Linked DNA regions of Aureimonas sp. SA4125. The protein of the gene in region 2 interacts with the protein of the main gene of each other region in a pairwise test. Links are inferred from orthologs where the notes say so. Each region holds a gene or a part of one and is shown on either strand. Other genes may lie near its edges. The genes, in order: Sa4125_RS20755 and ssb.

Evidence for each region.
Region 1: the proteins of ssb (region 2) and Sa4125_RS20755 interact in binary tests that used the Escherichia coli proteins (3 or more experiments, as listed by UniProt). The link is inferred for Aureimonas sp. SA4125 from one-to-one orthologs.

The regions. Positions count from the first base shown.
Region 1 is NZ_AP025032.1:4,397,017-4,410,495, forward strand. Bases 831-3,748 are described here. They hold Sa4125_RS20755 (primosomal protein N'), read right to left. Parts: upstream 3,429-3,748; coding sequence 1,233-3,428; downstream 831-1,232. Other genes in these bases: Sa4125_RS20750 (DUF4345 domain-containing protein), read right to left, coding at 831-1,102; Sa4125_RS20760 (SDR family oxidoreductase), read left to right, coding at 3,544-3,748. In the rest of the region: Sa4125_RS20745 (F0F1 ATP synthase subunit delta), read right to left, coding at 1-449; more of Sa4125_RS20750, read right to left, coding at 707-830; more of Sa4125_RS20760, read left to right, coding at 3,749-4,248; fsa (fructose-6-phosphate aldolase), read left to right, coding at 4,326-4,979; Sa4125_RS20770 (FAD-dependent oxidoreductase), read right to left, coding at 5,089-6,204; DNA starvation/stationary phase protection protein Dps, read right to left, coding at 6,375-6,896; Sa4125_RS20780 (succinate dehydrogenase iron-sulfur subunit), read right to left, coding at 7,042-7,821; Sa4125_RS20785 (hypothetical protein), read right to left, coding at 8,021-8,530; Sa4125_RS20790 (hypothetical protein), read left to right, coding at 8,930-9,343; Sa4125_RS20795 (IS256 family transposase), read right to left, coding at 9,259-10,467; Sa4125_RS20800 (GGDEF domain-containing protein), read left to right, coding at 10,485-11,798; Sa4125_RS20805 (SOS response-associated peptidase family protein), read right to left, coding at 11,802-12,458; Sa4125_RS20810 (hypothetical protein), read left to right, coding at 12,576-12,758; Sa4125_RS20815 (hypothetical protein), read left to right, coding at 13,016-13,273; sdhA (succinate dehydrogenase flavoprotein subunit), read right to left, coding at 13,301-13,479.
Region 2 is NZ_AP025032.1:2,398,142-2,413,652, forward strand. The notes cover bases 12,169-15,093. They hold ssb (single-stranded DNA-binding protein), read right to left. Parts: upstream 13,931-15,093; coding sequence 13,406-13,930; downstream 12,169-13,405. Other genes in these bases: gltA (citrate synthase), read left to right, coding at 12,169-13,248; uvrA (excinuclease ABC subunit UvrA), read left to right, coding at 14,245-15,093. Outside these bases: tpiA (triose-phosphate isomerase), read right to left, coding at 401-1,156; Sa4125_RS11120 (SurA N-terminal domain-containing protein), read left to right, coding at 1,393-3,282; trpD (anthranilate phosphoribosyltransferase), read left to right, coding at 3,279-4,304; indole-3-glycerol phosphate synthase TrpC, read left to right, coding at 4,301-5,113; cyclic pyranopterin monophosphate synthase MoaC, read left to right, coding at 5,110-5,598; gephyrin-like molybdotransferase Glp, read left to right, coding at 5,595-6,806; transcriptional repressor LexA, read left to right, coding at 6,889-7,614; Sa4125_RS11150 (ComEC/Rec2 family competence protein), read right to left, coding at 7,678-10,284; gltX (glutamate--tRNA ligase), read left to right, coding at 10,383-11,804; more of gltA, read left to right, coding at 11,956-12,168; more of uvrA, read left to right, coding at 15,094-15,511. UniProt on the Escherichia coli protein: Plays an important role in DNA replication, recombination and repair. Binds to ssDNA and to an array of partner proteins to recruit them to their sites of action during DNA metabolism. Acts as a sliding platform that migrates on DNA via reptation.

The DNA.
Region 1 (13,479 bases), 2.0 Mb from region 2 along the record:
ACGCTCTCATGCATGGTGACTGTCTTGCCGGCGTACTGGCCCAGCGCCTCGGCCAGCTCACGCCGCTGCGTGTCGCCGAGCGCATGCGCGCTGATCACCGAGGCATCGACCTCGCCGCGATGCTCGGCGGCCTTCGTGCGGAAACTGCGCACGATGCCGGGAAGCACGAACAGGCGGCGGTTGGTGGCGATGACCTTGAGGAAATTGGCCGTCAGCGGGCTGGCCCCGACGGACTGGACGATGGCGGACATCGCCGCCAGCTGCTCTGCCGAGGTAAAGGCCGGGCTCTCGACCAGACGGCGGAAGTCCGCATTCTCGTCGATAAGGGCCTGGAACTGGTTCAGCTCGGACTCGACAGTGTCGATCGAGCCTTCCTCGCGAGCAAGCTCGAAGAGGGACAGAGCGTAGCGTTCTGCGACTCCCGAGACGGGAGAGGATGATGTTGCCACGGACGACCGCTTCTCTTCCATATTGTTCAGCCCGTCGACCCAATCGCCCTAGCGAAAGCGCCTTAGAGACCTGAAACCGTTAGATTATTTCCGCCAGACCATCTCATTCGAGGCCGATCACATGCGGGAGGCAAGGACCCTCTAGCATAGCGGTTTGCCATCGACAACGCCGGAACGGCTTTGCCGGCGCGAGTTTCGCCGCTTTTTCCGGCACCGCGGGACGATCGGCGGGCAAGGCGGGGTTCCGCATTGGCGGCTCAGCTCGCGACGAGGCCGAAAGCCGCCGCCAGCGGCATGGCCGCCAGGGCCAGTGCGAGAGAGAGCAGCAGCCAGTGATAGACGGTCGAGGCCTTGTCGGAGAGGATCGCGACGAAGCGGCCGAAGGCGGCGAAGAGCCAGGCGGCGCCCAGCACCATCTGCACCATCGGCTGGTCGAAGAGGAGAAGCGACATCACGCCGGTGCCGAGCATGAAGCCGCCGATCGTCGAGCGGGCCTCGGCGACGGCGTCCGGCCGGTTCGGATGCACGGCCAGCCGCAGCGCCCGCAGGGCGACGCCCGGCATGAACAGGGCGAACAGGCCGATCAACGCCGTCACCGCCGCGGCGGCAAAGGCCAGCGTGTCGGCATTCGTCTGTGGCAGGGAGAATTCCATCTTCTGTGTTCCTCGTCGGCGCGGTCGCTCGGATCGCCGCTGACTAGACGCCGCGTCGAGCACGGTAAAGCCTCGAGACACTGATCGGCGTCCGCGACAGTCGGCGGAGGTGCTGCAATAGGCCGCAGCGCTACAGAAAGCTCTGCGGGTCGATGTCGACCTGCACCTGCACGGAGCCCCGCGGCGGGGGCGCGGCGGCGATCATGGCGCGCAGAAAGGCCTGCAGCGGTGCCCGCCGTCCGCCCTGGCACAGCAGGCGAAAGCGGTAGCGCCCCCGCAGCACGGCGAGCGGCGCTTCGGCCGGGCCCAGCACCTCGATCTCGCCATCCTCCCCTGCCGCGCGCCTGAGGGCCCGCCCGTGGTCCTCGGCCTCCTTGCGCGTGTCTGCCGAGATGATGATGCTGGCGAGCCGTCCGAAAGGTGGCAGGCCGGCGCGCTCGCGCTCGCCGATCTCGCGCTCGTAGAATCGCTCCGAGGCACCCGAGGCGATCGCCTGCATCACCGGATGCTCCGGCTGGTAGGTCTGGATCAGGCCGCGGCTGGCCCGCCCGCTGCGGCCCGCGCGGCCGGTCACCTGGTGCAGCAGCTGGAAGGTGCGCTCGGCGGCGCGGGGATCGCCGTTGGACAGGCCGAGATCGGCGTCGACCGCGCCGACAAGCGTCATCAGCGGAAAATGATGGCCTTTGGCGACGAGCTGCGTGCCGATGATGATGTCGGCCTCGCCACCGGCAATGGCGTCGAGCTCGCGCCTCAGCCGCCGCGGTCCCCCGGCGAGATCGGAAGAGAGGAGGATCGTGCGCGCCTCGGGAAAGGCGACGAGCATTTCCTCGGCGATTCGCTCGACGCCCGGGCCGCAGGCGACGAGATGATCGAGCGTGCCGCATTCCGGGCACGAATCCGGCCGGGGCCTGTTGAAGCCGCAGTGATGACACTGCAGCTGGCCTCGCAGCCGGTGGTCGACGAGCCAGGCCGAGCAGTCCGGGCACTGGAAGCGGTGGCCGCAGGAACGGCAGAGCGTCAGCGGCGCATAGCCACGGCGGTTGAGGAAGAGGAGCGCCTGCTCGCCGCGGGCCACCGTCTCGTGGATCGCCGTCAGCAGCACGGGCGAGATGAATTTTCCCCGCGCCGGCGGATGGCGGCGCATGTCGACCAGCGTCAGCGTCGGCAGCGCGGCCTCGCGAAAACGCGCCGCCAGCTGCACATGGCCGTAGCGCTGGCTGCTGGCGTTGACGCGGCTCTCGATCGAGGGCGTCGCGGAGGCGAGAATCGCCGGGAAACCCCCGATCGAGGCGCGCACCACGGCCATGTCGCGGGCGTGGTAGAAAGTGCGCTCCTCCTGCTTGTAGGCGGGGTCGTGCTCCTCGTCGACGATGATGAGACCAAGATTCTGAAAGGGCAGGAACAGCGAGGAACGCGCGCCGGCGACGACCTTCACCCGCCCCTCCGCCACCTGCCGCCAGACCTTCTCGCGCATGCGCGGCGTGACGTCGGAATGCCATTCCGCCGGCGGCGCACCGAAACGCTGGTGGAAACGGTCGATGAAGCTCTGCGTCAGCGCGATCTCGGGCAGGAGGATCAGCACCTGCCGGCCCATCTCCAGCGCCTTCGCCACCGCCTCGAAATAGACCTCCGTCTTTCCCGAACCGGTGACGCCCTCCAGCAAGGTGACGGCAAAGCTCTCGGCCGTCACCGCCGCGACGAGCGCGCGCGCCGCCTCGGCCTGCTCCGCGTTGAGTTCGGCGCGGCCGAAGGCGATGTCCGGCTCGGCGACCGCGGGCGGCGGCGGCAGGCGCACGGGCGCGAAAGCCCCGAGCTTGACGAGGCCCTCGACCACCGAGACGGAGACCCCGGCCGCGTGCGCAAGCCCCGAGCGGGACCAGGCCGGCGCCTCCTCGGCAACCGCCATCACCCGCTCGCGCGCGCCCGTCATCCGCTGCGGCAGGCTGCCGGTCGCGGCAAATCCCTCGATCCAGGGCTCGGGATCGAAGGCGACGGGCGCGCGAAGGGCCATCCGCGCGACGAGGCCGGGGGGCGAGAGCGTGTAGTCGGCGACCCAGTCGATGAAGCGGCGCATCGGTGCATCGAGCGGCGGGCAATCGAAGACATGGGTGATGGCTTTGAGCTTCTTCGGATCGACCGAATCGGTGCCCGCCTCGTCCCAGACGATGCCGGCCACCTGGCGAGGCCCCAGCGGCACCTGCACGATCGAACCCGGCGCGACCTCCATCCCGTCCGGCACGAGATAGGAATAGGGCCGCTCCGTCGGCAGCGGCACCAGCACCGGCACGGTCCTTGCTGGAAAAAGTTGGCCGATGGCGGAGGACATGGTCGAGATGGCAAGGGACCTGGCTTGCCGCAACGGGGGCGGCGGGGAACACTGGGGCAGGCCCGGTCTTACGACCCGGGACGACCGACGAACAGATGAAAAAGGAGCGGGTTGGATGGCACAGGCGAAAGTGGCGATCATCGTCGGCGGCGGCAGCGGCATCGGCGCGGGCGCGGCGCGCAGGCTTGCCGCCGAGGGTTTCGAGGTGGCGATCCTCTCATCCTCCGGCAAGGGCGCGGCGCTGGCCACCGAACTCGGCGGCCTCGGCATGACCGGCTCGAATCTCGAGACCGGCGACCTCGCTCGCCTCGTCGATGCCACGCTCGCACGCTGGGGCCGGATCGATGCCGTCGTCAACAGCGCCGGCCACGGGCCGAAGGGAGAGCTCCTTTCGATCAGCGACGAGGACTGGCACACGGGCCTCGACTTCTACCTTCTCAACGTCATCCGGATGGCCCGTCTGGTGACGCCAGCCATGCAGGCCCAGAAGTCCGGGGCGATCGTCAACATCTCGACCTATGCGACCTTCGAGCCCGAGCCGGCCTTTCCCACCTCGGGCGTCTTTCGCGCCGGGCTCGCCGCCTTTTCAAAGCTCTATGCCGACCAGTATGCCGGTGACGGCATAAGGATGAACAATGTCCTTCCCGGCTTCATCGACAGCCTGCCGGAAAAGGAGGATCGCCGGAAACGCATCCCGATGGGGCGATACGGCACGGTCGGGGAAGTCGCCGACCTCGTCGCCTTCCTCGCGTCGGACCGTGCGCGCTACATCACCGGACAGAACATCCGCATCGATGGCGGCATCACCCGCTCCGTGTAGCGTGAGGCCGCGAAGGTTGCTAAGGGAACGTCGACACTGCGGATGAGAGTTCCGCGCTGCTCGAAGGGAGCTGAACAATGAAATTCTTCGTGGACACGGCCGATATCGGCGAAATCCGGGAAATGAACGAGGCGGGGCTGATCGACGGGGTGACGACCAATCCCTCGCTGATCCTGAAGGCCAATCGCCCGATGCGGGACGTGATCGCCGAGATCTGCGAGTCGGTCGAGGGCCCCGTCTCCGCCGAGGTGACGGCGCTCACCGCCGAGGAGATGATCCGCGAGGGCAAGCTGCTCGCCGCCATCGCCAGCAATGTCTGCATCAAGCTGCCGCTGACGCTCGACGGCCTCAAGGCCTGCAAGGCCCTGACCGACGAGGGCTTCGAGACGAACGTCACGCTCTGCTTCTCGGCGACGCAGGCACTCCTCGCCGCCAAGGCCGGTGCGACCTACGTGTCGCCCTTCATCGGCCGGCTCGACGACATCAACATCAACGGCATGGAGCTGATCGCCGACATCCGGCGCATCTTCGACAACTACGATTTCGAGACGCAGATCCTCGCCGCCTCGATCCGCACCCTCAATCATGTCCGCGAGGCCGCGCTGATCGGCGCCGACGTCGCCACCGTGCCGACCTCGACGCTCCGCGCTTTGGTCAAGCACCCGCTGACCGACAAGGGCCTCGAGACCTTCCTGTCCGACTGGAAGAAGTCGGGGCAGACCATCGCCTGATTTGAGCCTTTGCCAGATCGAACCCCTGCCACACAGGCAGGCGGCGGAAAGAGCACTTTAGAGAAAGAGGCGGCCGGCGACGGTCGCCTTTTTTGTTGGTGCCCGGCGCTCAGTTGCGGGCATAGAGCTTCTGGTAGCGATCGATAAACCGCTGGTCGAGAAAGTGCTTCAGGCCAAGGGCTGCCCGTCCGCCGCACCAGAATGCCGCCCGCATCGCCAGTCCCCGCCCGTCGGCAAGGTCGAGGATCGACAGGGCATGGCGCTGCGGCCGGTAGGTTTCGAGCGGCGAGCCGGCGAGCGTGGCGAGGAGGTTGCGCGCAAGCACGGGCGCGGCGCGCACGCCGTAGACACCGAGTTTCGGCAGGTCGTGCCCCTCGATCGCGGCACAGTCGCCGGCCGCAAAGATCCGGGGATCGTCGATCGATTGCAGCGTCTCGCCAACGCGCAAGCCGGCTTTGCTCGAAGCAATTCCAAGATTGTGGACGACGGGATCGGCTTCGAGCCCAGTCGCCAGAACAAGGTGGTCGAAGGGGACGAGAGCGCCCGAAGACAGGGTCAGGACGCCCGCCTCGGCCGATGCGCCCGCCTCGACCGAGGCAACGGACTGACCCAGATGCACGAGCCCGCCCCGCTTCGCCAGACTGTCGAGCGCCGCCGCCTGCACGCCGCGCGGCGCGGCAGGCACGAGGGTTGCTGCCGCCGAGACCAGCGTCACGGCGATCGGCCGCCCGGCGGCGCGCCTGAGATGAAGGAGGTTGCCGGCCAGTTCGCAGCCCGTCGCTCCGCCGCCGATAATGGCGACCCGCACCGGTCCGCCCTGCGCCGCGAGCTGCTGGCGCAGACTTGCCAGGGCGGCGATCGGTTTTGCCCCCTGTCCGGCTTCGAGCCCTCCGGGCGGGCGAACGGTGCTGCCGATGTTGAAGGACAGGAGATCGAAGCCGAGCCGCTCCCCCGAAGCCAGAAGGATCGCCGAGGCCGCACGGTCGAGCCCGACGACCCGATCGGCGACGAGGCGGATGCCACAGGCGGCGGCCAGACGCGGTGTATCGATGACCGCATGCGCTTCGCCGAAACGGCCGCCCAGAAGACCGCTGCCGCGCCCGGAATACCAGAACCGCCCGGGATCGACGAGCACCAACTCGGCCCCCACTGCCGAAAAGGCGCGGGCGGATCGCACGACTTCAAGATGGGCGTGACCACATCCTGCAAGGACGACGCGGGTCATCGGCAGGCACAGCGGCAAATGCGCGGTCGTCCGATTGTGACGGCCGGGCCTGGCGTGCCGCTCGGCGTGCCGGGCGCCTGCGAGGGCTCAGCCATCTCCGTCCCTCCCACTCCGGATACGAAAAAGGGCGACGCTCGCGCGCCGCCCTCTGATGCCACCCGTCCACCCGATCAGGTCGAATGACCGGCGTCCTCGACCTGGAAATGGCTTTCCAGGAAATACAGGCCGGTGCTGATGCCGCGGCCGACTTCCGTCAACAGATCCGCCGTCAGGTCATCGCCGGCCTCGTCGGCCTCCTCAATACCCTCGATCAGCGCCTTGCCCCAGGCAGCGTAGGAGTCGGACAGCCGACGCAGGTGATCCTCGGACTTCACGATGTCGAGCGGATAGGGTTCGAGGACGGTGTTGGCGGAGGCAGCCTGAACCGTCCCCTGCGCCTGGCCGCCCATACCCGTCATCCGCTCGGCGATGAGGTCGACGAAGACCTCGGTCGCCTCGTGCAGCTCGTCGAAGAGCTTGTGCACGGCGATGAAGTTCATGCCCTTGACGTTCCAGTGCGCCTGCTTGCACTGATAGGACAGGTCGATCGCCGTTCCCAGATGCTTCTGCAGCAATTGCACCATGGCGCCGCGAACGTTTTCCTTCTGCGGGTTCTTGCTGGGATGAAGCGTGGCGGTGGCCGACTTTGCCATGGGTGAGTCCTTTCGATGACGGGAAACCAGCGGCCTATCCCGCTGTATATCTCGCAACTAGAACCGCCAGCGGCGTAGACGGTTCCGTGATCGCGGCGTGATGCAGCACCGTCGCTCGGCCATGGACCCGGCGGCCAGCGTCCTGTCAGACCCGGCGTTCGACCATCATCTTCTTGATCTCGGCAATCGCCTTGGCCGGGTTGAGACCCTTTGGACAGGATTGCGTGCAGTTCATGATGGTGTGGCAGCGGTAGAGCCGGAACGGGTCCTCCAACTCGTCGAGCCGGGCGCCGGTCGCCTCGTCGCGCGAATCGATCAGCCAGCGATAGGCCTGCAGGAGTACGGCGGGGCCGAGATAGCGTTCGCCGTTCCACCAGTAGGAAGGGCAGGACGTCTGACAGCAGAAGCACAGGATGCACTCGTAGAGGCCGTCGAGCTTGGCGCGGTCGTCGTGGCTCTGACGCCATTCCTTCTGCGGCTCGGGCGTCTCGGTCTGCAGCCAGGGTTCGATCGAGCGCAATTGCGCATAGGGCACCGAAAGATCCGGCACGAGATCCTTGATGACCGGCATGTGCGGTAACGGGTAGACCTTGATCGCCCCCTTCACCTCATCCATGCCCTTGGTGCAGGCCAGCGTGTTGGATCCGTCGATGTTCATCGCGCAGGAGCCGCAGATGCCCTCGCGGCAAGAGCGACGCAGTGTCAGCGTCGCGTCGACCTTGTTCTTGATCCACAGGAGCGCGTCGAGGACCATCGGCCCGCAATCGTCCATGTCGACATAAAAGGTATCGAGCCGTGGGTTCTCGCCATCGTCGGGCGACCAGCGGTAGATGCCGAACTCGCGCACATTCGTGGCGTTCGCCGGCTTCGGCCAGACCTTGCCACCGGCAATGCGCGAATTTTTCGGAAGCGTGAGCTCGACCATGGAGATACCCGGTGCCTGTTTGGAATCGGTCGAAACATAGCCAGGTGCACCGCAAAATACCAGTCGCGAATACGCCGCACCCCTTGACCTACCGGGGTTTGCCAGTTTGCACCTGCGAAACGTTTGAAACGGGGCGGCAGGCACGACGCGCCTCCCGCCCATGCTCCGGTTGTCCGTCCGGACCGGAGCGGGGCGCTGCCTACTGCGCCGGCTTTTCGGGCGCGGGCGACGGCGCCACGGGCGTCGCGGCCGGTGGGAAGGCGGGAGCAGGCTTGCTGGCGTCGAAGGTGCCGGTCGCGCAGGCTGCCGAGGTCGCATCCAGAAAGGCGAAGATGACCTGCTGGTCGACCTGCCCCACGCGGCGGTCGGCAAGCATCCTGTCGGCCACAGGGGGCGACACGACGGTCGCGATCATATAGTCGCGCTGCGGATCCGACAGGCGGGTCAGTGCCTCGGTGGCGAGGCACCTGCAGGCCGGCGGTGACATCTCCTTCATCTGGACGGCGCACAGGCCGCTGATCAATTCGATCTGGCCCTCCTTGTCGCCAACACGCGGAATATCGAACTGCTTTTCCGTGACCGCGCCCGGCGTCACGGGAGCCGCGGCGGGCGGTGCCACAGGTGTCGCGCCGGACTGGGCCGAAGCTGGCGCGGCCAGGAGGCTCGCGGCAAAGAGAGCCGGCAGGCCGATACGGATGATTGTATGCATGAAACTCATTCTCCCAAGGAAATCGCGCGACCGTTTCGGGGCCGCTTGTCGGTGTCCCGCCGGGAACCTAGCGTCCGCGGCCTTCCATGGCGAGACTTTGCGTCACCGAATGCCATTTGCGCACAGTGCCCTTCGCAATCCTGTCCAAAGCCGGCAAAATGTGCGCATGCATCATGCTCGCCAGAGATACCAATTCTCAGCAAGGTGCTGATAGGTATCACCTGGCTTCCCTGCTTCGTAAGGATTAAGGACAATCGAGTCCTCAGCGAAACGAACCAATTGGTAACGCCCTCCCCCTAAGGTGGTCGCGTGGTAGTCAGACGGGAACTTTCGGTGACGCGGCCATCCCTCAGCCTGAGATCTCGCCAGCTGCCCTTCTGGCTTCGAACGTGTACGGCGATGATCGTCCTGCTCATCGTCGCATGTGCGTACTGGGTCGAGTTGAGTGCCAAGGAACAGGCGTTGCGCAATGCGGGCGCGCAGGCGGAAACGCTGGCGAAGTCGCTGGCGCATCAGGCCGGCGACACTTTCCAGATGGCCGACCTCGCCCTCATTTCGCTTTCCCGGCTCATCGGCGAGAACGTCCCGACCCGCAATAAGCTGCAGGCGGTCCAGGCCGACATGGCCGAACTCCTGCTGCGTGTTCCCCGCATTCGTGCGCTCGACTATGCCGAGCGGTCGTGTCCGTCAACGTGGTGGAAATTGAGTGTAGCTGAAGCGGCTCCGTTTCAGGCGACTTCGGTGGAAATCTGTTCGGGTTTTGCAGTGTTGCCCATGGCCATGAGGTCGGCCATGGGTTCGGTCTGCATGTAGCGGTTCTGGATCTGCCATTCGTCGTTGGCCTCGAGAAGGACGGCGCCGATGAGCCGGATGATGGATCCCTCGTTCGGGAAGATTCCGACGACGTCGGCACGCCGCTTCACCTCCTTGTTCAGGCGCTCCAGGGAATTCGTCGAATGGATCCGGGTCCGGTGCTGACTGGGAAAATCCATGTGCGCCAGCACGTCGGTCTCGCTGTTGTCGATGAAGGCCCCGAGCTTTGGACACTTTCCCCGAAGCTGGTCGGCGACGTGGCGCAGCGCCTGGCTGGCGCTAGCACGATCGGGCTGGGCGAAGGCTTGGCGCAGCGCGGCCGCCGCCATGCTCTGCTGCGCCTTCGGGACATACGACAGGGCGTTGCGCATCCAATGCACCCGGCAGCGCTGCCAGGAGGCGCTGAACACCCGGCGAATGGCGGCTTTCAGCCCTTCGTGAGCATCCGAGATCACGAGCTTCACGCCGGACAGGCCGCGGCGCACGAGGCTCTTGAGGAAGCTCGACCAAAACGTCTCCGCTTCCGAGGGGCCGATGTGAAGGCCGACGATCTCGCGCTTGCCGTCCGTGTTCACGGCCACGGCGATTATGGCGGCGACCGAAACGATGCGTCCACCCTCGCGCTGCTTCAGGTAGGTCGCATCCAGCCAGAGGTAGGGCCAGTCGCCAGTGAGAGGACGGTCGAGGAAGCCGCCGACGCGTTCGTCGATGTCTTTGCACAGCTTCGATACGGTGCTCTTGCCGATCCCCGACAGCCCCATGGCCTGTACCAGATCGTCGACCCGCCGGGTGGAAACGCCGCTGATCCAAGCTTCCTGAATGACGGCAACCAAGGCCTTCTCCGAGAGCTTTCTCGGCTCCAGGAACGGCGGGAAGTAGCTGCCCTGCCGAAGCTTGGGTATCCGAAGCTGCAACGAGCCGAGCCGCGTGTCGAGCGAGCGGTCGCGGTAGCCATTGCGATAAGTCGCCCGTTCCTGCGTCCGTTCGTGGCGCCCGGCGCCGATCATGCCTTCAACGTCGACCTCCATAAGGAGCTGCATCACGCTCTCGGCTATCGTTCTCAGGAAATCGCCGTCCCCGGCTTTCGCAAAAAGCTCGGCAAGCGGTAGTCTGTCCTCGGTCATCGGGTTCTCCGGTCAGGTTGAAGTCTCGCAACTCCACCTTAGCCGCCCTATCCGGTGACCGCCTCAGCCACACCTTTCAATGTCGGAATTTCCACCACGAGCGCGGACACTACCATGCCGAGCAGTCCGGCTGGCTGCTGGCGACGTCCTCGCCGGCGACGGCCGGCCGCAACATCTCCCGGACCGAACTCTTCAAGAAGATCCGGAAGGCAGACGATCGCGCGCTCGTCATCGGCAATCCGGTGCGTGACCCTGAGACCGGCAGGTGGGACATCGTCGTCGGTCATCGCGTCACGCGGCCCGACGGCAGTTTCGGTGGCATCCTGTCGGCGGCGATCGACGCGTCGTATTTTTCCAACGTCTATGCGACGCTTGCCGGCAGCCAGGGCGGGCATGCCGCGCTGATGTCCCGGGACGGCACGGTCCTTTCACGCTATCCCTTCCTCGCCGACAGGATCGGCACCAAGATTATGGTCTCTCCCAACATCGAGGCCGTCTCCCGGGGAGAATTTTCCGAAAGCATCCGCTCTCCCTCGCCGGTCACCGGCGAAGATCGCCTCCAGGCCTTCTCCGTGGTCGCCGACCAACCGATATACGTCGTCTTCACACTGTCGGTGGATCAGATCCTCGCGTCCTGGCGCAGCGACCTGATGATGCGCCTGCCGATCCTCTTTTGCGTCATCTGCATCGTCGGCGGCGCCGGGCTCCAACTGTCACGCCAGGCCGATCGGCGGCAGGTGGTCGAAGCCGGGCTCGTCGAGCTGTCGCGGACGGACGCGCTGACCGGATTGTTCAATCGCCGCGACTTCAACGAGACCATGCCGCAGTTCTGGACACGCTGCCGTGAAGCCGGGCGCCCGCTGTCGTTGCTGATGATCGACGTCGACTGCTTCAAGCCTTTCAACGACACCTATGGCCATCAGGCAGGCGACACCTGTCTGCAACTCGTCTCCATGGCGGTGCAGCAATGCGTCAGCTCGACCAACGAGCGGGTCATCCGCTACGGCGGCGAGGAGATTGCCGTCATTCTTCCCGATGCCCCGGAGGCCCGTGCCCACAAGCTCGCCGAGGCGATCCGGCGGGCAGTCATAGGTCTGGCGATCCAGCACGAGACCTCGACGGTGACCGACGTCGTCACCGTCAGCATCGGCGCCGCGACCGAAACCTGGAGTTGCCTGCCACGCCAGTCGCCGGGCGAGCTCATCGACGACGCCGACCGGGCGCTCTACCGCGCCAAGATCGGTGGCCGCAACCGGGTTGTGTCGAACGACCAGACAGGGTTCGACGAACTTCCTCCCAAGGCTTCGCTGCGGGTCATCGCCACCGTCTGAGCCTCAGTCGCCCTCGCCTCCGCCCTTGTCCTGGCGATCGCCGCGGGCGACGATCGTCAACGCGGCATCCGGCAGCGGCCGCTGCAGGGCAGAGGCTTCGCTCCAGTCCGCCCGCATCCAGACGTCCATTTCCTCCGGCGTCGTCAGGATCACCGGCATCGCCTTGGGGTGGATGGGGCCGACAACCCCGTTCGGCTCCGAGGTGAGGAAGCCGAACAGCGCGTGCTCTCCCTCCACCGGCGCGGATTTCGGCCCGCGGGTCCCGTGCCAGGTCGTCCACAGACCGGCAAAGACCATCAGTGGCCGGCCGGCGTCGCCGGAGAACCAGGTCGGCGTCTTGCGCGGCTTGGTATCCTCGTATTCGCAGAACGAGGTGAACGGCACCAGGCACCGGCTCTGTGGCCCGAGCCAGCGCCGCCAGTGAGGGCTGCGCGTGTTGCGGATATTGGTGATCGGCGCGCCGCCGAACTGCGGGGGTCCGGGCATGCCCCAACGCATCATCGCGAGCGTCCGCTCCCCCCCGATGGTCGCGACGACCGGCGCGGGATAATCCGGAAAGATCCCGGGCATGACGGGCAGATTGCCGGTCGTGTCACGCATGGCCCGCGTGAAGGCGAGGATCGCCGCCTGGCCCTTGGTCAACGAATAGAGATTGCACATCGCTCACGCTCCGAGGGCGGGCGGCACCGTGCCGCGGAAGAGTTATCAGGCCAAGGCTGGCACTTGGCCTTCCACAGGCCTATAGGAGGAGCAGAAACCCCTTGAAAGATTTTTCCCATGGCTTTGCCCCGCATGACGGCAGAGAGCCGCGCTCTGCTTATCAAGCTCGTCCGTGCTCCCGCCGAACTTCCCGATACCGGCCTCATTCCTGACCTGCGCCAGCTCGGCTTCGTCGAGCGTCTCGACACCCGCTGGTACCCGACCCGCGCCGGCAAGGATTACCTGAAATCCCAGCGCTAGGGGCCGGCGTGCTTTTGCACGCGCAGACATCTCCCTGACTTTTCTACCCAGACATCGGCCCGAAGATCGCTCTCGATTTTCGGGCCGATGGCGTTGCTGCGAAAAGTTGCCACCCGAAGCGCCCGGCGGAACAGGCCGGACCCGGTTTCGCACCATCCGGCGCAGCGAACCTGACGCACGCTCACATCCGCGCGAGGCGTACGTCCGGGTGATGTTCATGACTTGTTCTTATCGCACGACTCGCGCGATAAGCGCCCATGGTCGATTCCCTCGGTGAAGCGCATGATCTCGGATGGACGCTGTGGGTCGCCTGCGCCCATGGCAATCGCGACGGTCTGAAATCGATCCGCGAATGCCGCCAGCGCTACCGGATCGACATGTCCACGCTTCTGTGGACACGCGGGCGTGCCTGTCCGCTCGCGCGGCTGGAGGCTCTGATGCGCTGCCCGCGCTGCGGCAGCCGCACCGTGCGCGTCAGTTTCGTGCCGCCGTCCGGGCGGCGGCACGCGGGCTGAGGGCGCCGCGGCGCCCTGCCATATTTGTCAGTACACCCGCTTCTTCGGCTGGATGTAGTCGATCTCGTTCGACAGCGTGTAGGTGTGCACCGGCCGGTCGTCGAGAGACACCGTCTTGGCCGCCACATCGCAGAACGACAGCGTGTGCTTCATCCAGTTCGCGTCGTCGCGGTCCGGAAAATCCTCGCGGGCGTGCGCTCCGCGCG
Region 2 (15,511 bases):
GTTGCCGCTGGCGGCGCCTGCCGCTCCAGCCGCACCTGCCGTGCCAGCCTCCGACGCCGGCAGGCGGTCGAGGATGTCGGTCGGCTGCGATCCATAACGGGCCGTCAGTCCGAGAGCGAGCGACGTGATGAAGAACAGGCCGGCGAGAATGGCGGTCGTTCGCGTCAACGCGTTCGCGGCGCCACGCGCCGTCATCAGGCCGCCGCCGCCGCCGCCGATGCCGAGCGCCCCGCCCTCCGAGCGCTGCAACAGCACGACGACGATGAGCGCAACGACGATCATCAGATGAATGATAATAAGGACTGTATCCATGATCAGCTTCGCACACGACTTTTGAGGAGACGCGCGCCTTCTATAGGAGGGTTCGACTTATTCCAAACGCTTTCGCATCAAACGGCGTTCAGGGCGACGGCACGCTCTGGCATATCGCGATGAAATCGGCAGCCTTCAAGCTCGCCCCGCCAACCAGCGCCCCGTCGACATTGCGGGCGCCGAGAAGTTCGGCCGCATTCGACGGCTTGACCGAGCCACCATAGAGGATGCGCACGGCAACGCCAATCTCCGGCCCGAAGCGATCGTTCAAGGTGTTGCGGATGAAGCCGTGGACCTCCTCCACATCGGCGACTGTCGCTGTCTTCCCCGTCCCGATCGCCCAGACCGGCTCGTAGGCGACGACCGTCGACCGCGCCGTCACGTCATCCGGGAGCGAGAGCGCGAGCTGGCGGGCGATGACGTCGAGCGTCCTGCCGGCGCCGCGCTCGTCTTCCGTCTCGCCGATGCAGATCACCGCGACGAGGCCGGCGCGCCAGGCGGCAAGAGCCTTCCCGCGGACGATCTCGTCGCTCTCGCCATGGTCCGCGCGCCGTTCCGAATGCCCGACAAGAACATGACTGGCCCCGAGATCGGCGAGCATCTCGGCGGCGATATCGCCGGTATGGGCGCCGGAGACGCCGGAATGGCAGTCCTGCCCACCGATCGCCACCGCCTTGCCGGCGACCTCGATGGCTTGCGAGATCAGCGTCGCGGGCGGACAGATCAGCATGTCGCAGCGGGCCGCAAGCGCCGCCTGTGCTTCGACGATCCGGCCGAGTTCGGCCAGAGCGGCTCTGTCGCCGTTCATTTTCCAATTGCCTGCGATCAGCGCACGATTGCCCATTCTATCCTCCAACAAGCGTATCGGCGCCCCCGCTGCGCCTGCCTAGCGGCGGAGAAACGCGAAATCAATCATGGTGCCGACTTGCGCGCCGGCACAGCATTTTCCTAATAGAGCGTGAAGCCTGCCGACGCGTCCACCGGCGGGGCCTCCCTCGGTCGTTCGTGGCGACCATGGAGCTGAAATCGCGGACATGAAGACGCTCGCGCCGCGCGGACGTCTGCGGGAGAATCCGATCGATGATGAACAGCCTTCGCAAGAGCGTTTCCGGCGGGGTGGCAAAACTGCTGCTCGGTCTTATCATCATCGCTTTCGTCGTCACCGGCTTCTCCGAGTTCTTCACCGGCAGCTCGTCCAATACGGTCATCACGGCCGGCGAGAGCGAAGTGACGACGGAGGACTACCGCCTGGCCTACCGTCAGGCCGAAGTGCAGCTGTCGCAGGAACTGCAACGACGGCCGACGCGCGAGGAAGCCATCGCGAACGGCATCGACCAGCGTGTCCTCAGCCAGCTCGTCGCCGAGGCCGTCCTCGAAGAGCAGGGCCGCGAGATCGGTCTCGGCCTCTCGGAAGAGCGTCTGGCCCGGCTGATCGCCGACGACCCGTCCTTCCACGACCAGGCCGGCCGGTTCTCGCGCACGAACTTCCGCGATCTCCTGGCCAATGTCGGGATGCGGGAAAACGACTTCATCCGCAACCGCGAGCAAGCGGCCGTGCGCAGCCAGATCGTCGATGCGATCTCCGAGGGCGCGACGGCCCCCGAACTCGTGAAGCAGGCCTTTGGCCTTTACAACGGCGAGCGGCGCACAGCGGACTATCTGACGATCGCGCCCGCCGCGGTGCAGCCGATCGCCGAGCCCGCCGACGACGTCCTGCAGACCTATTTCGACACCAACAAGCAGCGCTATGCGGCGCCCGAGTACCGCAGCATCGCCTATGCCACCCTGACGCCCGAGGCGATCGCCGACCCGGCTGCCGTGACAGAGGCCGAGATCAAGGCGGCCTACGACGCCGACAGCCAGAAATTCACGACACCCGAACAGCGGCGGATCCAGCAGATCGTCTATCCCGACCGACCTGCAGCAGAAGCTGCCAAGGTATCGCTGGCCGCCGGCAAGACGTTCGACGACCTCGCCACGGCGAGCGGCCGCAGTGTCGCCGACACGGAGCTCGGCCTTCTGACGAAGGCCGCGATCCCGGTGCCGGCCATCGCCGACGCCGCCTTCGCGCTCGGTGCCAACGCGGTATCGGACGTCGTCGATGGTACCTTTGGTCCCGTCCTCCTGCGCGTCACCGAGATCCAGCCCGAAATCAAGAAGCCGCTCGCGGAGGTCCAGGAGGACATCCGGAGAGACATATCGCTGCAGGCCGCGAGCGAAAAGGTCCGTGCGGCCTATGATGCCTACGACAATGCCCGCGGCGGCGGCGCCGACCTCGCCGAGTCCGCCAAGGAGGCCGGGCTCGAGGTGAAGACGATTCCCGCCATCTCGCTGGCCGGCCAGACGCCGGAAGGCAGCACCGTCCCCGATCTGCCGGAACAGCAAGAGATTCTGAAGGTCGCCTTCGAGAGCGATGTCGGCGTCGAGAACACGCCGGTCACCGTCGGCTCGACCGGGTTCGTCTTCTTCGACGTGACCAGGATCGACGAGGCGCATGACCGGCCGCTGGCCGAGGTGAAGGATCAGGTCGTTGGCGACTGGAAGGCCGAAGAGACCCGGCGGCTTCTCGGCGTGAAGGTCGAAGATCTGAAGAAGCGTCTGGACGCCGGCGAAACGCTCGACGCGCTGGCGGCCAGCGAGGCCCTGCCGAAGCAGACGGTCAATGCCGTAACACGGCGCAGCGGCGTCTCCGAGATCGGCGCCGATGGCGTCCGCGCCCTCTTCTCCGGGGTCTCCGGCCTCGTCGCTACGGCCGATGCCGCGGACGGTCAGTCGAAGCTCCTGATCAAGGTGACGCAGGTCGCGCCGCCCGCCGATCCGATGTCGAACTTCCCGCAGGGCCAGACGGCGCAGCTCGACTCGATGCTGGCGAACGACTTTCTCCAGTCCTACGTGAACCGCCTGCAGAGCGAGACGTCGGTCGTGACCTACCCGGCGACGATCCGCGCGGTACAGGCTTCGCCGCAATGACGAACACGCTGAAGCCCTTTCTTGCCAAGGTCGCCGGCGGTGCCGCCCTGTCGCGCGCCGAAGCGGAGGAGGCCTTTGGCGTCATGATGGCCGGCGAAGCGACCCCGTCGCAGATCGGCGGCTTCCTGATGGCCTTGCGGGTCCGCGGCGAGACGGTGGACGAGATCGCGGGGGCCGTCGCCGTCATGCGGGCAAACATGCTGAGGGTCGTGGCGCCCGCCGACGCGGTGGACATCGTCGGGACCGGCGGCGACCACGCCGGAACGCTGAACGTCTCGACCTGCGCCGCCTTCATTCTCGCCGGCTGCGGCATCACCGTCGCCAAGCATGGCAACCGCGCCCTCTCCTCGCGCTCCGGCTCTGCCGACGTCCTGATGGCCCTCGGCGTCAAGGTCGATCTCAGCCCGTCCGAGATCTCGCGCGTGATCGCCGAGGCAGGGCTCGGCTTCATGTTCGCGCCGACCCACCACGCCGCCATGCGCTTCGTCGGCCCGAGCCGCGTCGAGCTCGGTACCCGCACCGTCTTCAATCTTCTCGGGCCCCTCGCCAATCCGGCCGGCGTCGAGCATCTCCTCGTCGGCGTCTTCTCGCCGGACTGGCTGATGCCGCTGGCAGAGACGCTGCGTACCTTGGGAGCGAGAAACGCCTGGATCGTCTACGGCGACGGCCTGGACGAAATGACCGTCTGCGGACGCACCGATATCGTCACGCTCCGCGATGGCGTCATCGACCGCTTCCATATCGAGCCCGAGGAACTCGGCCTTCGACGCGCCGACCTTGCCGAGATCAAGGGCGGCGACGCGGAGCACAATGCGGTGGCGCTGCGCGCGGTGCTGGAAGGCGATATCAACGCCTATCGCGACATCGCTCTTCTGAACACCGCCGGCGCGCTGGCCATGGCCGGGCGGGTCGAGAGCCTCAAGGCTGGCCTGGTGCTGGCGCGGGACTCGATCGATTCCGGGCGGGCACTTGCCGCCCTCACCCGCCTCATCGCGGCAACCAACCGGGGCGGCGCGGCATGACCGACATCCTGAAAGCCATCGAGACCTACAAGCGACAGGAGATCGCCGCCGCGAAGGCGGCCCGGCCGGAAGGCGAGATGCTGGCACTGGCGCGCGCCGCCGATCCGGTGCGCGGATTTGCCGACGCCCTCGGCCGCAAGCATGCCGCCGGCGACTTCGCGCTGATCGCCGAGGTCAAGAAGGCCAGCCCGTCGAAGGGCCTCATCCGCGCCGATTTCGACCCGCCGGTTCTCGCCCGCGCCTACGAGCGCGGCGGCGCCGCCTGCCTCAGCATCCTCACCGACGGGCCGTCCTTCCAGGGTAGCCCGGCCTTTCTCATGGCAGGACGCGCGGCGACATCCCTGCCCGCCCTGTGCAAGGATTTTCTCTTCGACCCGTACCAGGTGCTGCAGGCCCGGGCGTGGAACGCCGATGCCATCCTGATCATCATGGCGGCCGTGGACGACGCCTGTGCGGCGGATCTCGAAGCGGCCGCCATCGATCTCGGCATGGACGTCCTCGTCGAGGTGCACGACGCGGCCGAGATGGAACGGGCGCTGACGCTGCGCTCTCGCCTCATCGGCATCAACAACCGCGATCTCAGGACCTTCGACACCGATCTTGCCGTCGCCGAGCGACTGGCGCCGCTCGTGCCGCCCGATCGGCTGCTCGTCGGCGAAAGCGGCATCTTCACCCCGAGCGACTGCGCCCGGCTGCAGCGCGCCGGCATCTCGACCTTCCTCGTCGGCGAGAGCCTGATGCGGCAGGACGACGTCGAGGCCGCCACGCGCCACCTCCTCGCGCGGCAGCCGGTCGGGACCGCCGCGTGAGCGGGCTCACCCATCTCGACGCCACGGGCGCGGCCGCCATGGTGGATGTCGGCGACAAGGCCGAAACCGTTCGCGTGGCGCGCGCCGAAGGGCTGGTGCTGATGGCGCCGGAGACGCTGGCGCTGATCGAGGCGGGAGGCGCCAAGAAGGGCGACGTCATCGCCGTCGCGCGCATTGCCGGCATCATGGCGGCGAAGAAGACCGCCGATCTCATCCCGCTCTGCCACCCCCTGATGCTGGAAAAGGTCTCGGTCGAAATCACCGCCGAACCCGCGCTGCCGGGCCTGCGCGTGACCGCGACGGCGCGCGTCAGCGGCAAGACCGGCATCGAGATGGAAGCGCTGACGGCGGTCAGCGTCGCCTGCCTCACCATCTACGACATGGCCAAGGCCGTCGACCGCGGCATGGAGATTTCCGGCATCCGCCTGCTCCAGAAGTCGGGCGGCCGTTCCGGCGACTGGTCGGCCACCGCGGAGCCGGCGTGACCCTGATCTCCGTCGAGGCTGCCTTCGCCCTCCTGATGGATGGCGCCGTCCCCGTCGAGGGCACGGAGACGATCGGCCTCAACACCGCATACGGCCGCATTCTCGCCAGCGATCTGGCTGCCCTCCGCACCCAACCCTCCTTCGCCGCATCGGCGATGGACGGATACGCGCTGCGTGCGTCCGACGCGACCGCCTCCGGGTCGCGCCTGCGGGTCGTCGGTGAATCAGCCGCCGGGCGCGCCTTCGGGGGGCGCCCCGGCCCTGGCGAGGCCGTCCGCATCTTCACCGGCGCGCCTGTGCCGGAGGGATGCGACGCCATCGTCATCCAGGAAAACGCCGACCGGGTTTCGGACGGCGAGGTCCTGCTTCTGGAGGCCGCCGTCCCCGGACGCCATATCCGCAGCGCCGGTGCCGATTTTTCCGCCGGCGCCGTGCTGCAGCCGGCGGGGACGCGCCTGTCCGCCGGGGCGATCGCGCTGGCTGCCAGCGGCGGATACCCCGAGGTGTCGGTCCGACGGCGTCCGCGCATCGCGGTGCTGGCCACCGGCGACGAGCTCGTCCTGCCCGGCGAGAGCATCGGTCCGTCGCAGATCGTCGCGTCGAATTCCTATGGCGTCGCGGCGATGGTGACGTCGGCCGGCGGCGTGGCCCTCGACTACGGCATCGCGCGCGACGATGCCGCCGAGATCGGCGGCTTTCTCGACCGCGCCCTCGCCGAGCACGTCGACATCTTCGTCACCATCGGCGGCGCCTCCGTCGGGGACCACGACCTCGTCGCCGACGTGTTCGCGCAGAAGGGCGTCACGCCGGATTTCTGGAAGGTCGCCATGCGTCCGGGCAAGCCGCTGATGGCAGGTCGCATCGGCTCGATGCGACTTGTCGGACTTCCCGGAAATCCCGCGTCCAGCCTCGTGGCGGCGACGCTCTTCCTGAGACCCCTCGTATCGACGCTGGCCGGATGCCCGAGCGCTCCGATGTACCGCAACGCCGTTCTCGGCACCGATATGCCGGCCAATGATCTGCGTGCCGATTTCATCCGCGCGACGCTTGGCGAGAGAGAGGCCCTGACACCGGTCGTCATGCCCATCACACGCCAGGACTCCTCCCTCCTCTCGGTCTATGCCCGGGCCGACGTACTGCTCCGGCGCGAGCCGTTCGCGTCCGCCGCAAGAGCCGGCGACCCCTGCCGCTACATCCTGCTCGACTGAGGCAGTCGCGCCACCGCCCCTTGCGGAACACAACTAGAACAGATAGGTTTGTTCAGGTTTTGTTTTATAGGGATTCTCACCGATGCTGACGCGCAAGCAGCACGATCTGCTGATGTTCATTCATGGACGGTTGCAGGAAGTCGGCGTGCCGCCGTCCTTCGACGAGATGAAGGATGCGCTGGACCTCCGGTCGAAATCCGGCATCCACCGGCTGATCACCGCACTCGAAGAACGCGGCTTCATTCGCCGCCTGCCGAATCGCGCTCGCGCGCTGGAAGTGTTGCGACTGCCCGATTCGGTGACGCAGATGCCGAAGCGGACGGCGTTCACGCCGAGCATCGTCGAGAACTCCCGGGCCCGCACCGAGCCGGTGGCCGAAGTCGCCTCCCTGCAGAAGCGCCCGCGCGCCGTCTCCAACGAGAACAGCGCGGTCGGCATTCCGATGATGGGTCGCATCGCCGCGGGCGTTCCGATCGCCGCGATCCAGAACAACACGCAGCAGATCTTCGTGCCGCCCGACATGCTGGGTGCGGGCGAACACTTCGCCCTGGAGGTCAAGGGCGACTCGATGATCGAGGCGGGCATCCTCGACGGCGACACCGTCGTCATCCGGCGTGCCGACACGGCGACGCCTGGAGACATCGTCGTCGCCCTCGTCGACGAGGAGGAGGCGACGCTGAAGCGCTTTCGCCGTCGCGGCAACACCATCGCCTTGGAAGCGGCAAACCCGGCCTATGAGACCCGCATCTTCGGATCGGACCGGGTCAAGGTCCAGGGCCGCCTCGTCGGGCTGATTCGACGGTACTGACAAACGCCGGGGCCTCTCGCAGGACATCGCGCCTGCCCGCCGGTGCATCCCTCCCCGGTTGCGTCATGGAGACGAGGATGCAGCCGATGCGGGCTGGGCCAACGTCGGTGTAGTCTGCCGGCCGTCAGGCGTGATCCGCTCGCCTGCGGGGCTGACGCCGAGGAGCGAATCCGCCGGGTCCGATTGCGCCGACGAGTCCGGCTGTGCCGACGAGTCCGGTTGTGCCGACACGTCTGGTTGCGATGACACCGCGGTCGAGGGGTTCCGCCAGGTCTCCGGCCAGGGTGCGTCGCGGTGGCGATTCCAGGGCTCAGGCGCGGAATCGATCGATGCCACCTGGCGCGGCCCGGGGCCATCGCCGTAGACGGCGATCGAGCCGCTTCGGCGCAGGGTCTTGAGCGTCAGCAACATCGCGCCGGAGCGGCAGGCATCGAGCCGGATGGCGCGCGCCACGATGGCGACATCTCCCTCGTCGCAGGCCCGGCCGGTTTGCCGATAGTCGTCGGTCCAGGTCACCCGGATACCGCCTCTCGTCGTCGCACGGCAGAAGGCCATCGGCCTTTGTCGTCGCGAACTGGCGATTGTCGTGGGTTTTACGCCAGCGGACTGAAAGGTCTTTGCCCCGGCGGGCGGAAGGCCTGGCGCCGTGGCATTGTCGGCGGTCGGAGCAGAGTCGGCGGCGGCCGTGACCCTGGCGGGGAAATTTGACCCTTTGTCCGGGGCCGGTGAAAGCGCTTCGCATTGAAACGAGAGCGCCGGCCGGCCAGCCGGCGCCTCGAAGCCAGCACCCGGCTGTTCCGGAAAGGCCCTCACCCACTGCTCCTGCACGAAGGCATTCGGCCGCGGCAGCCGGGGGATGAGACGATGCGCCTCATCGATCATCGCCACCTGCCGGCCGTCCTCGAAGACGAGGAGGTCCGGCCGCGTCGAGCGGTCGGGCGCAAGGAGGAGGCCAATGGCGGCAAGTGGAACGGCGACCCAGCGCAGGCGGCTGGAGAGGAAGCAGAGGAAGGCGAGCGCGAGGGTCAGCGCGAGGAGACCGCTCGCCGTCATGATGCCGGTCGGCTCGTCCGACAGACGATCGTGCAGGAAATGCGCGATCTCGAACACCAGCGTCAGCCCGTATCCCATCAGTACCAGCAGCGGCGAATCGAGACCCAGCGGCATCGCCACCATGGCGATCAGCGCCAGGGGCATGATCCAGAACGAGAAAAGCGGCACGGCGAGAAGGTTGGCGACCAGGCCATAGGGCGCGACACGCTGAAAATGATAGGCGGCATAGGGCGCCGTCGCGGCCCCGGCGATCAGCGACGCTGCGCCGAGGCCAACGAGGAAGAGCAGGGTACGCGTCGGCCAGGCACGCGACCTCCGGTCTTCCTCCCGCGTCGCCCGCCACCGCGAAAATCCGCCGTAGACGCCGACCAGCGCGGCCGTCGCGCTGAAGGACATCTGAAAGCTAGCCGTCATCAGCGCATGCGGTTCGAGCGCGAGGACGATGATCGCCGCGATGGCGACATTGCGCAGCGTCAGCGCGGGCCGGTCGAACAGCACGGCGAGAAGCACGATCGACAGCATGACGAAGGAGCGATCGGAAGCGATGTTGCTGCCGGAGAGGAGGAGGTAGAAGCCGGCGATGCAGAGCGCCACGACGGCGGCGATCTTCTTTACCGGGAGCATCAGGGCGCACCAGGGGATCGCGGCCAGGATCACCCGGACCACGGCCATGGCAAAGCCTGCCACGAGCGCCATGTGGAGGCCCGAGATCGACAGGACATGCGACAGGCCGGTGGTGCGCAGCCAGCTTTCGACGTCGTCGGGAATACCGGCCCGGTCGCCGGTGATCAGCGCCGACGCGACGGCCCCTTCCGCGCCGCCGATGCTGCTGCGAATACGCGCGCTGACGTCGAGGCGCAGGCGCAGGATACGCTGGCCCGGCGACAATTCCGTCGGCGGGGCCGCCTCATCAGCCCTCTCGGGCGGTCCGAGGGCAAAGCCGGTGGCGCCGAGCCCGGCGAAGAAATTGCCGAAGGCAAAATCGTAGCCGCCGGGATAGGCCGGCCCCGACGGTGCGCGCAGCCGAACGAGCCCGCGATAGCGGCCGCCGATGCCGATCGGCTCGTGGCGGCTGGAGACGAGGATCTGGACGCGCTCGGGCGCGCGCGACAGATGTGGCCGCTCGGTCCCGGTGATATCGACGCGATAGCGATAGCGCCCCTTGGCGTCCTGGTCGCGCCAGGCGACGGTACCCTCGATCCGTACCGTCGCTTCGCCGGCAAAGATCGTCGTGCCCGTGCGCTGCATTTCCCACGCCGCAAAGCCTAAACCGGCAGCAGCCGCGGCAAGCGCTACGATAAAGGTTTTTGCGGCAGACCGTCCTGCCAGGCGACTCCCTAGCAGCAGCATGACCGTGAAGAGCGCCAGCAGGCAGAGGGAGGAAGGCGTCGGACCCGAGAAATAGGCTCCGATCCCCAGCATCAAGGCGGCCGGGATCATAAAGAAGCCGGTGCGCTCTCCCGCCTCTATATCGACCTGGCGCGACAGCCATTCGGAAATGCCGTCCCTCGCCCTGGCAAGGTGCTGTCCGAGCGTGAGCCTCGGCCGCACTGCGCCACGCGCGGTCGCCGACCGATCGCCGATCCCACCCTCGCGCCCGCCCTCGGCCGCACTCATGCGCGCCCTCGCCGCCTTGTCTCTCCCCCACCCTATGCTACACAGCCGCAGGAAAATGACGATCCGAAAACGATCGCCTCCGGGCGAGTGGAGACCTGATGACGAAACCCGTCGTGACCCGTTTCGCGCCCTCGCCGACCGGCTTCCTGCACATCGGCGGCGCCCGCACGGCCCTGTTCAACTGGCTGTATGCGCGGCGCATGGGCGGCAAGATGCTGCTCCGAATCGAGGACACCGACCGCGAGCGGTCGAGCGAGGCAGCTGTGGTGGCGATCATCGAGGGCCTTGCCTGGCTTGGCCTCGACGCCGACGAGCCACCGATTTCGCAGTTCGAGCGCGCCGCGCGTCACCGAGAGGTCGCCGAGGAAATGGTGGCGGCCGGCAAGGCCTATTACTGCTATGCCTCGCAGGCGGAGCTCGACGAAATGCGCGAGAAGGCCCGCGCGGAAAAGCGCCCGCCCCGCTATGACGGGCGCTGGCGCGACCGCGATCCGTCCGAGGCACCGGAAGGCGTCAAGCCGGTGATCCGGCTCCGCGCGCCCCAGGAGGGCGAGACCGTCGTCCACGACCAGGTTCAGGGCGAGGTCCGCTTCCCCAACCGCGATCTCGACGACATGGTGCTTCTGCGCTCCGACGGCTCGCCGACCTACATGCACGCCGTCGTCGTCGACGACCACGACATGGGCGTCACCCACATCATCCGCGGCGACGACCACCTGACCAATGCCGGCCGCCAGACGCTGATCTATCAGGCGATGGGCTGGGAAGTGCCTGTCATGGCGCACATCCCGCTGATCCACGGCGAGGACGGCGCAAAGCTATCCAAGCGCCACGGCGCGCTCGGTGTCGATGCCTATCGCGGGCTCGGCTACCTGCCCGAGGCGCTCCTCAACTATCTCGCCCGTCTCGGCTGGAGCCATGGCGACGAGGAAATCATGTCGATCGGGAACATGATCGCCTGGTTCGACATCACGGACGTCAACAAGGGCGCCGCGCGCTTCGACTTCGCCAAGCTGAACGCGCTGAACGGGCACTATCTCCGCGCCGCGCCCGACGCCGATCTCGTCGACCTCCTGATGACCGAGCGCGACCATCTGCCGAATGGCGATATCCTGAAGCAGAAGCCCGACGCAGAGACAATTGCTCTCCTGTCGGCCGCCATGGCGGGATTGAAGGAGCGCGCGAAAACCCTCGTCGAACTGACTGATTCGACATCCTATCTCTTCGCCGCGCGCCCGCTGGCGATGGAGGACAAGGCCGAGGCGATCCTCGCCGAAGGCGGCCGCGCCATCGTCAGGGATCTCGCGCCGATGCTTGCGGCGGTCAGCGACTGGAGCGCGATTCCGCTCGAGGACGCCGTACGCGCCTATGCCGAGGAGAAAGGCCTGAAGCTCGGCAAGGCCGCGCAGCCGCTGCGTGCCGCGCTGACAGGGCGCACCACGTCACCGGGCGTCTTCGACGTGCTCGCCGTGCTCGGCCGCGACGAAGCGCTGGCGCGGCTGAAGGATCAATCGATCTGACTGGCAATTCAGCAGATTGGATCGCAGTGCGGCGCAATATGTTCACCTGCTACGCAACTTGTCCCCTTTCCGGGATTGGAGTAGGCAGGTTCCATCGAGGTGTGCGCTGCGAAAGCCTCGGCGCTCGCGTCTTTCAAGGAAGGGGATACGCATGACGGACCACTCGGCGACGATCGCACTGGGAGACAAGACGGCAACCTGCGAAATCCGAAGCGGCACGATGGGCCCGGATGTCGTCGACATTGCGACCCTCTACAAACAGACCGGCACTTTCACCTACGACCCCGGTTTCTCCTCGACCGCGTCCTGCGAGTCGAAGATCACCTATATCGACGGTGACGAAGGCGTTCTGCTGCACCGCGGTTATCCCATCGATCAGCTGGCCGAGAGGGGCGATTTCCTCGAGACCTGCTATCTCCTGCTCTACGGCGAATTGCCGACCGAGCGCGAGATGTCCGACTTCGTCTACCGCGTCACACGGCACACCATGGTGCACGAGCAGATGTCGCGCTTCTACTCCGGCTTCCGCCGCGACGCCCATCCGATGGCCGTCATGGTCGGCTCGGTCGGCGCGCTCTCGGCCTTCTACCACGACTCGACCGACATCGCCGATCCGCACCAGCGCATGGTCGCCTCGATCCGCATGGTCGCGAAAACCCCGACGCTCGCGGCCATGGCCTACAAGTACCATATCGGCCAGCCCTTCGTTTACCCGCGCAACGACCTGTCCTACGCCGAGAACTTCCTGCACATGTGCTTCGCGGTCCCCTGCGAGCCCTACAAAATCAATCCCGTCCTCGCCCGCGCCATGGACCGGATCTTCATCCTCCACGCCGACCACGAGCAGAACGCGTCGACCTCGACGGTGCGCCTTGCCGGTTCGTCCGGCGCCAACCCGTTTGCCTGCGTCGCCGCCGGCATCGCCTGTCTCTGGGGACCGGCGCATGGGGGCGCCAACGAGGCGGCGCTGAACATGCTGATGGAAATCGGCACGGTCGACCGCATCCCCGAATACATCGCCCGCGCCAAGGACAAGAACGACCCCTTCCGCCTGATGGGTTTCGGCCATCGCGTCTACAAGAACTACGACCCGCGCGCCACGATCATGCAGAAGACCTGCCACGAGGTGCTGGACGAGCTCGGCATCAAGGATGATCCGACGCTGGAAGTGGCGATGGAGCTGGAGCGCATCGCGCTGACCGACCCCTACTTCATCGAAAAGAAGCTCTACCCGAACGTCGACTTCTATTCCGGCATCACGCTGAAGGCGCTGGGATTCCCGACGACGATGTTCACCGTCCTGTTCGCCGTCGCCCGCACCGTCGGCTGGATCGCGCAGTGGAAGGAAATGATCGAGGACCCGCACCAGCGCATCGGCCGCCCCCGCCAGCTCTATACCGGCGCGGCGCTTCGCGACTACGTGGCCGTCGGCGACCGCGCCTAGGCCTGCCGCGCACGTTTCTGCCAGACGGGCGCTTCGGCGCCCGTCTTCGTTTGAATGACAAGGGCGCTTCGGTGCCGCTACCGCCTATGAAAATGCCGGAGCGACCAGTTGGCCGCCCCGGCAGGACTGAACGTCGCCATGCAGGCGTGATGTCAATTTAGAACGGAATCTCGTCATCGAGGTCGCGGGACGATCCGCCACCGCCACCGCCACGGTCGTAACCACCCCCGCCGCCGCCACGATCGTCGCTCGGGCCGCGATCATAGCCGCCGCCACCGCCCCGACTGCTGGAGCCACCGCGCTCGTTGTCGCCGCCGCCGGAGCTGTCGCCACGTCCGCCGAGCATCTGCAATTCGCCGCGAAAACGCTGCAGCACGACCTCGGTCGCGTATTTCTTCTGGCCCGACTGGTCTTCCCAGGAGCGCGTCTGGAGCTGGCCCTCGATGTAGACGGTCGAGCCCTTTTTCAGATACTGCTCCGCGACCTTCACGAGGTTCTCGTTGAAGATCACGACGTTGTGCCACTCGGTCTTCTCCTTGCGCTCGCCCGAGGACTTGTCGCGCCAGGATTCCGACGTCGCGATGCGCATGTTGACGACGGCATCGCCCGAGTTGAGGCGCCGCACTTCCGGGTCGGCGCCGAGATTGCCGACGAGGATCACCTTGTTGACGCTGCCTGCCATGTCGTTTGTTCCTTCCATTGCTCGCCGCATCGCCGGCATTCCGGGCGCACCTTAAAGCACCCGTTGCCGTCCCGCCTGCCTGACGGCGCTGTTTCCACAGGCGCAGCCATGACCCGGTTTCCACAGGCGACGTCGCGGCGAGGCTTTCCCTTGCGCAATGTTCGTATTATGTTCCGGATTAGTCAACGGGGCGTGTGTCCGCCGAATGATTCCCACGGGTGCGCATCTCGACATCCCCGCGCGAATTTTTATCTAACGCTGGGCGTTCCGCAATTTCGCCGGATCGCACCCTCCTCAAAATCAAGCGACAGTCGATGCCCGAACTGAAGACGATCTCCATTCGCGGCGCGCGCGAGCATAATCTCAAGAATGTCGACATCGACATTCCCCGCGACAAGCTCATCGTGATGACGGGGCTGTCCGGCTCCGGCAAGTCGTCGCTGGCCTTCGACACGATCTATGCCGAGGGGCAGAGGCGCTACGTCGAGAGCCTGTCGGCCTATGCGCGCCAGTTCCTCGAGATGATGCAGAAGCCCGATGTCGACCAGATCGACGGCCTGTCGCCGGCCATCTCGATCGAGCAGAAGACGACCTCGAAGAACCCCCGTTCGACGGTCGGCACCGTCACCGAGATCTACGACTATCTCCGCCTTCTCTACGCCCGCGTCGGCGTGCCCTATTCCCCGGCGACGGGCCTTCCGATCGAGAGCCAGACGGTCAGCCAGATGATCGACCGCGTCCTGGCGCAGGAGGAAGGGACCCGCCTCTACCTGTTGGCGCCGATCGTCCGCGGCCGCAAGGGCGAGTTCAAGAAAGACCTCATCGAGCTTCAGAAGAAAGGGTTTCAAAGGGTTCGCATCAATGGCGAATTCCACGACATCGCCGACGCACCCGAACTCGACAAGAAGTTCAAGCACGACATCGACGTCGTGGTCGACCGCATCGTCGTGCGCGGGGACATCGGCGCGCGCCTGGCGGATTCGCTGGAGACGGCGCTGCGGCTTGCCGACGGCATCGCGGTCGCGAAATTTGCCGAGGGGCTCGACGAGAACGGCAAGCCGAAGCAGCTGATGTTCTCGGAAAAGTTCGCCTGTCCCGTCTCCGGCTTCACCATTCCCGAGATCGAGCCGCGGCTGTTCTCCTTCAACAACCCCTTCGGCGCCTGCCCGAAGTGCGACGGGCTTGGCGCGCAGCAGTCGATCGATCCGAAACTGATCGTTCCGGACGAGGCGATGACCCTGAAGCAGGGTGCCGTCGCGCCCTGGGCGAAATCGACGTCACCCTATTACGGCCAGACGCTCGAGGCGCTCGGCCGCGAGTTCGGCTTCAAGCAGACCGATCGCTGGGACAGCCTCTCCTTCGAGGCCCAGTACGCCGTCCTGCACGGCACCGGCACGAACAAGATCGAATTCCGCTACAATGACGGGATGCGCGCCTACAAGACGACCAAGACCTTCGAGGGTGTCATCCCCAATCTCGAGCGGCGCTGGAAGGAGACCGATTCCGCCTGGATGCGCGAGGAGATCGAGCGCTTCATGTCGGCGACGCCCTGCCCTGCCTGCAAGGGTTACCGGCTGAAGC